Regions from separate parts of the Thauera mechernichensis genome, predicted to be linked through region 3. Evidence: predicted binding sites of a transcription regulator. Region 3 holds the regulator's gene; each other region holds the start of a gene.
What was found. Region 3 encodes sigma-54, which starts transcription at its own class of promoters, with help from an activator protein. Its sites were predicted from a motif close to TGGCACGCTTNCTGCTNA; they were not measured.

Region 1 (2,199 bases), on a different contig from region 3:
GGCCGGTGGCTGGGCCATGCGCTCGCCGGGGCGCACGCTCATCGGCTGATGCACTGCCGTGGGCGGGACGCTGTCGATGGATGCGCACCCCGACAGCAGTGCAAGGGCCAGGAGTGCGAAGCTGCGGATGACGGACATGGCCGCGCCCTCAAAGCTGGGTCAGCCGACCGAGCATCTGGTCGGATGTCGAGATCGCACGCGAATTGAGCTCGTACGCGCGCTGGGTCACGATCATGCTGACGAGCTCCTCGGCGACGTTGACGTTGGAGGTCTCGACGTAACCCTGGTTGATCACCCCGGCGCCATTGGTCCCGGGTTCGGTCGGCGTCGCCTCGCCGCTCGATGCGGTCTCGTAGAACAGGTTCTCCCCCGCGCTCTGCAAGCCACCGGGGTTGATGAAGGTGGCCACCTGGATCTGCCCCACCGGCTGCGGCTCGACCTGGTCCGGCACGGTAACGGTGACCGTGCCGTCCTTGCCGACAGTGATCGAGCGGGCATTGGCCGGGATCTGGATGGCGTCGAGCAGCGGATAGCCGCTGGCGGTGACGACGTTGCCCTGGTTGTCCAGTTGCAGCGCCCCGTCGCGGGTATAGGCGGTGGAGCCGTCGGGCATCGAGATCTGCAGGAAGCCGTTGCCCTGGATGGCGAGATCGAGCGCCCCCCCGGTCTGTTGCAGGCTGCCCTGGGTGAAGATGCGCTCGGTGGCGACCGGGCGTACGCCGGTACCGATCTGCAGCCCGCTCGAGACCTGGGTCTGCTGCGTTGTCTGCGCGCCGGGCTGGCGGATGGTCTGGTACAACAGGTCCTCGAACACCGCGCGCTGGCGCTTGTAGCCGTTCGTCGACACGTTCGCCAGGTTGTTCGAGATCACATCCAGCGAGGTTTGCTGGGCATCCAGCCCGGTACGGGCGGTCCACAACGAGCGGATCATGATGAAGTCCTCTGTTCTGCCTTGCCGCTGCGGCAAAGGCTGCCGCAGGGTGGCGGCGTTTGCCGCAATTTCACGGGATCAGTCTAGCCCTCGGACGGGCCAGGCGATTGCACGATAAGCAACGCAAAAACCGTGCTAATCGCCGCGCCCCGCGGGCAGGACATCAACGCCAGGACAGCACCTGGCTGGCGGCACGGTCATTGGCCTCGGCGTTCTGCAGCATGCGCACCTGCATCTCGAACTGACGCGCCAGCGAGATCATCTGCACCATCTGGTCAGCCACGTTGACATTGCTGCCCTCGAGGTAGCCGCCTGCGACCTGGACATTGGGGTCGACCGGCGCGGCGGCACCGTCGGCGAGGCGGAACAGGCCATCGTCCCCGCGCACGAGATCGGCTTCGGGCGGATTGACCAGCTTGAGCTGGCCGACGAGGTTCACGACCCCGTCGTCGGGGTTGATGGACGAAATCGAGCCGTCACGGCCGATGACGATCTCGGTATCGGGCGGCAACGTCACCGGGCCACCGTCGCCAATCACGGGCAAGCCATCGCGCGTCTGCAACACCCCTGCCGGGCTGAGCGCCAGACTGCCATTGCGGGTATAGGCCTCGCTGCCGTCCGGCTGCTGAACGGCCAGCCAGCCCTTGCCCTCGAGCGCAACGTCGTAGGGCCGTCCGGTATATTGGATCGGCCCCGGAGCGAAGTCGTTGGCGATGCTGGCGTCGACCGCGAACGAGCGCGTGCGGAAGGCCTCGGTCTGGATCTCGACCGCTCTCAGCTTGTGCAGCTGCGAGCGGAAACCGGTCGATGCCGCGTTGGCGATGTTGTTGGACACCGCCGCCTGCTGGTCCATCGTGCCCTTGGCACCGGTCATCGCGGTGTAGATCAGGCGATCCATGTTCGACTCCCTTCGTTCTGTCGGCCGGCAGCCAGATCAGGCATCAGCGCAGATTCACCAGCGTCTGCAGGATCTGGTCCTGGGTGCGGATCGATTGCGCGTTGGCCTGGTAGTTACGTTGCTGGATGATCATCTGCACCAGTTCCTGGGTCAGATCGACGTTGGATTCCTCGACCTGACCAGCCGAGATCACGCCATTGAGCCCGTTGCCCGGCTCGCCGCGGGCAAAGCCGCCGGACTCCGGGGTTTCGACCCAGTAGTTGTTGCCGATGGGCGACAAGCCGTTGTTGTTGCGCACGGTCGTCAGGTTGACGATCGCGATGTCCTTGGTGATGCCGTTGGTGTAGCGCGCCTGTATGACGCCGTTGCG
Region 2 (2,199 bases), on a different contig from region 3:
CGATGAGCTCCTTGCGTAACTCCGAGAGTGCGCCGGCATGCAGCAGCAGCATACGGTGCTCGCCCAGCCAGATCAGTCCTTCTTCCGGGGCAAACTTGAGCAGGCCGCGTAGGTCGGTGCTCTCCGGGTAATGGATGGAACTCAAGCCTCTCCTCCTCGTCCTGCCTCAATGCCCACTCTCCGGCGAGCCCTTGGTGTTCGCGTAGCGGTACGCGACACGTCATTCGGGAGCTTACCTGACACACGGGTACAGGAGAACTCCAGCGTTGTTCGAATAGTAAGCAAAATCTCGAGAAAAAGGAATTGGGTGGTATATTTCTTGAGTGGGGTTGTGGTGAGAAGGTGCGGTGCACGTTCTGCTCACACCTGTACGACAAGAATGGCGAGGAGGAGGAGCAAAGTGGTAGAGAAGTTTTCGGTATTGATCGAGGACAGCGGTGAGTTCGTGCGCTGTGGCGCGGACGATAACGTGTTGCGGGCGATGGAAGTCTTGGGGCGCAAGGGCATTCCGGTGGGCTGTCGCGGTGGTGGCTGCGGCGTCTGCAAGGTGCGGGTGACCGCCGGCCGTTACCACACGCGCAAGATGAGCAGGGCCTGCGTAAGTGAGGCGGAAGAGGCGGTCGGGATTGTTCTTGCGTGCAAGCTGTTCCCTGACAGCGACCTCGAGCTCAAGGTGGAGGGCAAGATGTTGAAGGCGTTGAAGAGGCCCGCGGTGGATGGGCCAAGGCAGGCGTAGTCCGGGCCTGCTCGGGTTGCGAAAGGGCTGGTACGCGTTGGCGTACCAGCCCTTTTTTCATGGTGCATGGCAATAAATGGAATTGATCAAATGATCAAGCGAGTTTTCTGTTTGAGCATTTCATCAACAGGAATCTTCCTCCGTCTCCGCTGTAAATCTCGAGAACATGGCTTAGTGCGCGTAAATGCTCGGAGTTGTGAGATTGGCACGGAATTTGTTTAGCTCCCTGCAGAAGCACCCCAGCATTCACCAGTTCGAACGGGAGGGACCTCGCCAAATGGACAAGCAAGCGCCTGTGATCGACGTCAGTAGAAAGTACGTGCGCCTCATCGAGCGGAGACCCGACGGTTTCATCGAGTTCGAGTTTGCGATCGGAGAGCCGGATCTGTTCGCCGAGATGTTGCTTCCAGCCGAGGCGTTCAAGGCGTTCTGCGAAGCCAACGAGGTCATCCATCTCGGTCCTCGCGAGGCCTCGGACGCGGCCGAGAACGCCGACTGGAACTGGAGCCTGCACCAGGCAACCCACCAGCGATTCCGTTGAATCGCTTACGAATCATAAGGAGGAGAGTTCATGCAGATCGATTTGCGCACGGTGTCAATCAAGCCTTTGCGGCACACCTTCGACAACATCGCACGCCGCATTGGGGGCGACAAACCGGCGTCGCGTTATCAGGAAGGCACGCTCGACATGCAGCAAACGGCCAACTTCCATTACCGGCCGACCTGGGATCCTGAGCACGACATCTACGATGCCTCGCGTACCGCGATCAAGATGGCGGACTGGTATGCGTTCAAGGATCCACGCCAGTTCTACTACGGCGCCTACACCATGGCACGCGCCAAGCAGCAGGATACCGCGGAGGCGAACTTCGACTTCGTGGAGAACCGTGGTCTGGCTGCGACGCTGCCTGAATCGGTGCGAGAGACCGTGCTCAAGGTGCTGCTGCCGCTGCGCCATGTCGCCTGGGGTTCGAACATGAACAATGCCAGCGTCTGTGCCTACAGCTACGGTACCGGCTTCTCGCAGCCACACATCTATCACGCGATGGATCAGCTCGGCATCGCGCAGTACATCACCCGTGTCGGCTTGCTGCTGGGCGATGTCGAGTCGCTCGAGGAGGCGAAGCGGGCCTGGGTGGAGGACGACGCCTGGCAGGGGCTGCGCCGTTACGTCGAGGACACCTTCGTCATCAAGGATCCGGTGGAGTTGTTCGTCGCCCAGAACGCTGCGCTCGACGGCCTCCTGTACGCGCTGGTGTACGAAACCATCATCGACGATGTGCTCTCGTCGCAGGGCGGCACGCCGGTGGCGATGCTCACTCAGTTCATGACCGACTGGTTTGCCGAAACCCGTAAGTGGGTCGATGCCACAGTGAAGATCGCGGCCAGCGAGTCGGCGGAAAACAAGGTTGTCATGGCCGGCTGGCTGACGCACTGGCGCGACCGTGCTGCTGCCGCGCTGC
Region 3 (2,199 bases):
TGCCGCGCACGTGCAGGGTGACCTCGGCCTTCTGCTTGAGCTTCTCGACCGAGAGGATCACCGCGACACTGGTGACGTTGTCGAAGTGACGGATGACGCGATCAAGCTTGGAGGTGACGTAGTCGCGAATGGCCGGAGTGACTTCGACGTGGCGCCCGGTGATGTTGAGATTCATGTTGACTCCTGTTTTTGTCAGATGGATTTGCGCAGGCTGACCGGCGGGATATTGAGGGATTCGCGATACTTGGCGATCGTGCGCCGTGCGACCACGATACCCTGCTGGCCAAGGACTTCGGCAATCTTGGCGTCGGACAGCGGTTTCTTGCTGTCCTCGGCGTCGACCAGTTGGCGAATCAGCGCGCGAATCGCCGTGGACGAGGCCGCTCCACCGGTGTCGGTGGCGACGTGACTACCGAAGAAATACTTGAGTTCGAACACCCCGCGCGGACTCGCCATGTACTTCTGCGTGGTCACGCGCGACACGGTGGACTCGTGCAGCTCGAGTTGGTCCGCGATCTCCCGGAGGGTGAGTGGTCGCATTGCCACCTCCCCATGATCGAAGAACTGCCTCTGCTGGTCAACGATGGCCTGGGACACCCGGAGGATGGTGTCGAAGCGCTGCTGCACGTTCTTGATCAGCCAGCGTGCCTCCTGCAACTGTCCGCTCAGGCCGCCACCCTGGCCGCGGTTCTGCTGCAGCAGGCTGGCATACAGGCGGTTGATGCGCAGACGCGGCATTGCCTCCTGGTTCAGGCTGACCGTCCACCGCCCGCGCAGCTTGCGTACGACCACATCCGGCAGTACGTAGCGCGTCTCGGCGTTCGAGTAACGCGAGCCGGGGTGGGGGTCGAGGCTGCAGATCAGGGCATGGGCGGCGCGCAGGGCTTCGTCGTCGCAGCCGGTCAGCTTCTTGAGCTTGACGAAGTTGCGCTCGGCGAGCAGCTCGAGGTGCTTGTCGACGATCTCGAGCGCGAGCGTGCGCGTCGCCGAAGCCGGCAGGGTACGGAGCTGCAGCGACAGGCATTCGCTGGGGCTGCGCGCGCCGATGCCTGCGGGCTCGAGGTTCTGTACGTGGCGCAGCGCGATGTTCAGGTCATCGACATCGACGTCGGCGTCGTCCGGAAGCAGTTCGAGGAGCTCATCGAGCGGCTGGTGAAGGTAGCCGTCGTCATCCAAGGCTTCGATGATGAAGCGCACGAGGGCGCGGTCGCGGTCTGACAGCGGCGACAGCGACACCTGCTGGTCGAGATGGTCACGCAGGGAGACGCCAGCCGCCTGCAGTTCCTGGTAATCGACGTCGTCGTCGTCCTCGCTGCGGCTCGATGCGCCGCTGCCGACATTGGACCAGTCCATGCCTTCGTCGGCGCTGCCATGGTCGGCATGGTCGCCGGCCTCGCTGTCCGCAGCGCTGGCTGGCGCCTCGGGGGTGTTTGCCTGTTGCTGTCTGGCCTCGTGCTCGGGGGGGCTGCCCGGTGGTAGCGGTGGTACGAACTCGACACCGTCGCCGTCGCTGCGCTCGAGCATCGGGTTCTCGAGCAGGAAGCGCTCGATCTCCTGGTTCAGCTCGATGGTCGACAGCTGCAGCAGCTTGATCGACTGCTGCAGCTGCGGCGTCAGGGTAAGGTGCTGGGAGAGCTTGAGCTGGAGGCTTGGTTTCATCGCTGTCGACGCGCGCGCGGATTCACAGGCGGAAATGCTCGCCCAGGTAAACCTGGCGCACCCTTTCGTTGTCGATGATCTCGGCCGGTTCGCCGCTTGCCAGTACCCGGCCCTCGCTGATGATGTACGCACGATCGCAGATGCCGAGCGTCTCGCGCACGTTGTGGTCCGTGATCAGCACGCCGATGCCGCGCTCCTTGAGGAAGCGGATGATCTTCTGGATGTCGATGACCGCGATCGGGTCGACCCCTGCGAAGGGTTCGTCGAGGAGGATCAGGCGCGGGTCGGTTGCAAGTGCGCGCGCGATCTCGCAACGTCGGCGCTCGCCGCCGGAGAGTGAGACGGCGGTGTTGTCGCGCAGGTGGTTGATGCCAAGCTCGAGCAGCAGTTCGTCGAGCCGGGTCTTCACCTGGTGCGCATCGAGCCCCTGGAGCTCGAGCACGGCACGGATGTTTTCGGCCACGGTGAGCTTGCGGAAGACGCTCATCTCCTGCGGCAGGTAGGACAGGCCCAGACGCGCACGGGCGTGGATCGGCAGGT
Region 4 (2,199 bases), on a different contig from region 3:
CGCGAGCTCACCTACCAGCGCTGCCTGGCGCACACGCTGGAGCTGTCTCCCGCCCCCGCCCAGCGCAGCGCTGCCGTCGATTTCTTCGGCAATCCGGTAACGCGTTTCGCGCTCGACACGCCGCACGACCGGCTGCTTGTGCGGGCTCACAGCCGCGTCCGCGTCGGCGTTCGCGACTGGCCGGCCGCGGGCAGCGGACCGAGCTGGGAGGACGCACGCGACCACCTTCGCGATGGGCTGTCCGGCCATGCACCCCTCCAGCCCGAGGCGCGCGACGCCGGGCAGTATCGCTTCGCTTCGCCCTATGTGGCGCTGGGCGACGAGGCTGCTGCCTATGCAGGCTATGCGACGCGCTGCTTCACGCCGGGGCGCGCGCTGGTGGACGCGCTGCTGGCCTTGTGCGCGCGCATCCATGCCGATTTCCGCTTCGACGCCTCTGCCACCAGCGTGGCCACGCCGGTGGCAGAGGTCTTCGCCAAGCGGCGCGGGGTATGCCAGGACTTCTCCCATCTGATGATCGCCTGCCTGCGGGCGCTCGGCCTGGCGGCGCGCTATGTCTCGGGCTACCTGCTGACCCAGCCGCCGCCGGGGCAGCCGCGACTGGTGGGCGCCGACGCCTCGCATGCCTGGGTGGCCGTGTGGTGTCCCGGCCTGGGCTGGATCGAGGTCGACCCGACCAATGACCTGCAGCCGGGTGCGGATCACATCACCCTGGCCTGGGGGCGCGACTATGGCGACGTGGCGCCGCTGCGGGGGGTGATCCTGGGCGGGGGGGGGCACAGTGTCGAGGTTGCGGTGACGGTGACACCGACCGATGAGGGTGTGTGCGCACCAAATTGATGCACGCTCAGCGCATCCTGGTGCGCACCAAGCCGGTGCACTCCCGCTCGTGAGCCCGCAGAGCGCGCAACTGCGCGCCTGGAGTGCATGGCACGCTTCATGCTGAATGCTCGCTCAAGGGAGTCCAATCATGAGCGCAGACAGCACAATGACAGCCGCCAGACCTTTTGACGAAATGCATGCTGCCGACGGTACGGTGCGGGCGCATTACGGCCCGTACGCCGATTGGCTGGAGCAGATGCCACGCGAGAACATTGCGCGCAAGCGCAAGGAAGCCGACATCGCCTTTCACCGTGTCGGCATCACCTTCAACGTCTATGGCGAGGGCGGTGGCAAGGAGCGGCTGATCCCCTTCGATCTGTTGCCGCGCATCATCCCCGGCGACGAGTGGAGCGCCCTCGAGACCGGCCTGCGCCAGCGCGTGCGCGCACTCAATGCCTTCCTCGCCGACATCTACCATAGCCAGGAAATCCTGCGCGCGGGCCGCTTGCCGGCCGAGCAGGTGCTCAACAATGCCCAGTTCCGCCCCGAGATGAAGGGGGTGGAAGTGCCCGGAGGGCTGTACGCGATGATCGCCGGCATCGACCTGGTGCGTGCAGCGGGGGCGGACGGCAAGGGCGAGTACTACGTGCTCGAGGACAACCTGCGCGTGCCCTCGGGGGTGAGCTACCTGCTCGAGAACCGCAAGATGATGATGCGGCTCTTCCCCGACCTGTTCTCGCGCTACAACGTGCAGCCGGTCGAGCACTACCCCGATCTGTTGCTCGAGACCCTGCGCGCGGTGGCGCCCGCGGGTGTGCTCGACCCCACGGCCGTGCTGCTGACGCCGGGTGCCTTCAACAGCGCTTATTTCGAGCACAGCTTCCTCGCCCAGCAAATGGGGGTGGAACTGGTCGAGGGCCAGGACCTGTTCGTCAAGGACGACACCGTATTCATGCGTACCACCCAGGGGCCGCGGCGGGTGGATGTGATCTACCGCCGGCTCGACGACGACTTCCTCGACCCCGAGGTGTTCCGCCCCGATTCCATGCTCGGCGTGCCCGGCCTGATGTCGGCCTACCGCGCCGGGCGAGTGACCCTTGCCAATGCCGTCGGCACCGGCGTGGCCGACGACAAGTCGATCTACCCGTATGTGCCGGAGATGGTGCGCTTCTACCTCGGTGAGGAGCCCATCCTCAACAACGTGCCGACCTACATGCTGCGCGAGCCCGAGGACCTGGCCTACACGCTTGCCCACCTGTCCGAGCTGGTGGTCAAGGAGGTCCATGGCGCCGGCGGCTACGGCATGCTGGTCGGGCCGGCGGCAACGCGCGCGGAGATCGAGGAGTTCCGCGCCCGCATTCTGGCCGCGCCCGAGAA

Region 1: the regulator sigma-54 is predicted to act here: its motif matches at 1,052-1,069, upstream of flgG (flagellar basal-body rod protein FlgG).
Region 2: the regulator sigma-54 is predicted to act here: its motif matches at 940-957, upstream of P7F68_RS19685 (phenol hydroxylase subunit).
Region 4: the regulator sigma-54 is predicted to act here: its motif matches at 929-946, upstream of P7F68_RS13145 (circularly permuted type 2 ATP-grasp protein).

The regions. Positions count from the first base shown of each region.
Region 1 is NZ_JARQZE010000002.1:290,163-292,361, reverse strand. Features, by position in the region: gene P7F68_RS04265 (flagellar basal body L-ring protein FlgH) at 1-138, opposite strand, end outside; gene flgG (flagellar basal-body rod protein FlgG) at 149-931, opposite strand; gene flgF (flagellar basal-body rod protein FlgF) at 1,095-1,829, opposite strand; gene flgE (flagellar hook protein FlgE) at 1,873-2,199, opposite strand, start outside.
Region 2 is NZ_JARQZE010000032.1:1,807-4,005, forward strand. Features, by position in the region: gene P7F68_RS19675 (sigma-54-dependent Fis family transcriptional regulator) at 1-145, opposite strand, end outside; gene P7F68_RS19680 (2Fe-2S iron-sulfur cluster-binding protein) at 401-736, shown strand; gene P7F68_RS19685 (phenol hydroxylase subunit) at 1,014-1,277, shown strand; gene P7F68_RS19690 (aromatic/alkene monooxygenase hydroxylase subunit beta) at 1,308-2,199, shown strand, end outside.
Region 3 is NZ_JARQZE010000003.1:187,394-189,592, reverse strand. Features, by position in the region: gene hpf (ribosome hibernation-promoting factor, HPF/YfiA family) at 1-175, opposite strand, end outside; gene P7F68_RS05875 (RNA polymerase factor sigma-54) at 193-1,659, opposite strand; gene lptB (LPS export ABC transporter ATP-binding protein) at 1,682-2,199, opposite strand, start outside.
Region 4 is NZ_JARQZE010000009.1:63,719-65,917, reverse strand. Features, by position in the region: gene P7F68_RS13150 (transglutaminase family protein) at 1-840, shown strand, start outside; gene P7F68_RS13145 (circularly permuted type 2 ATP-grasp protein) at 989-2,199, shown strand, end outside.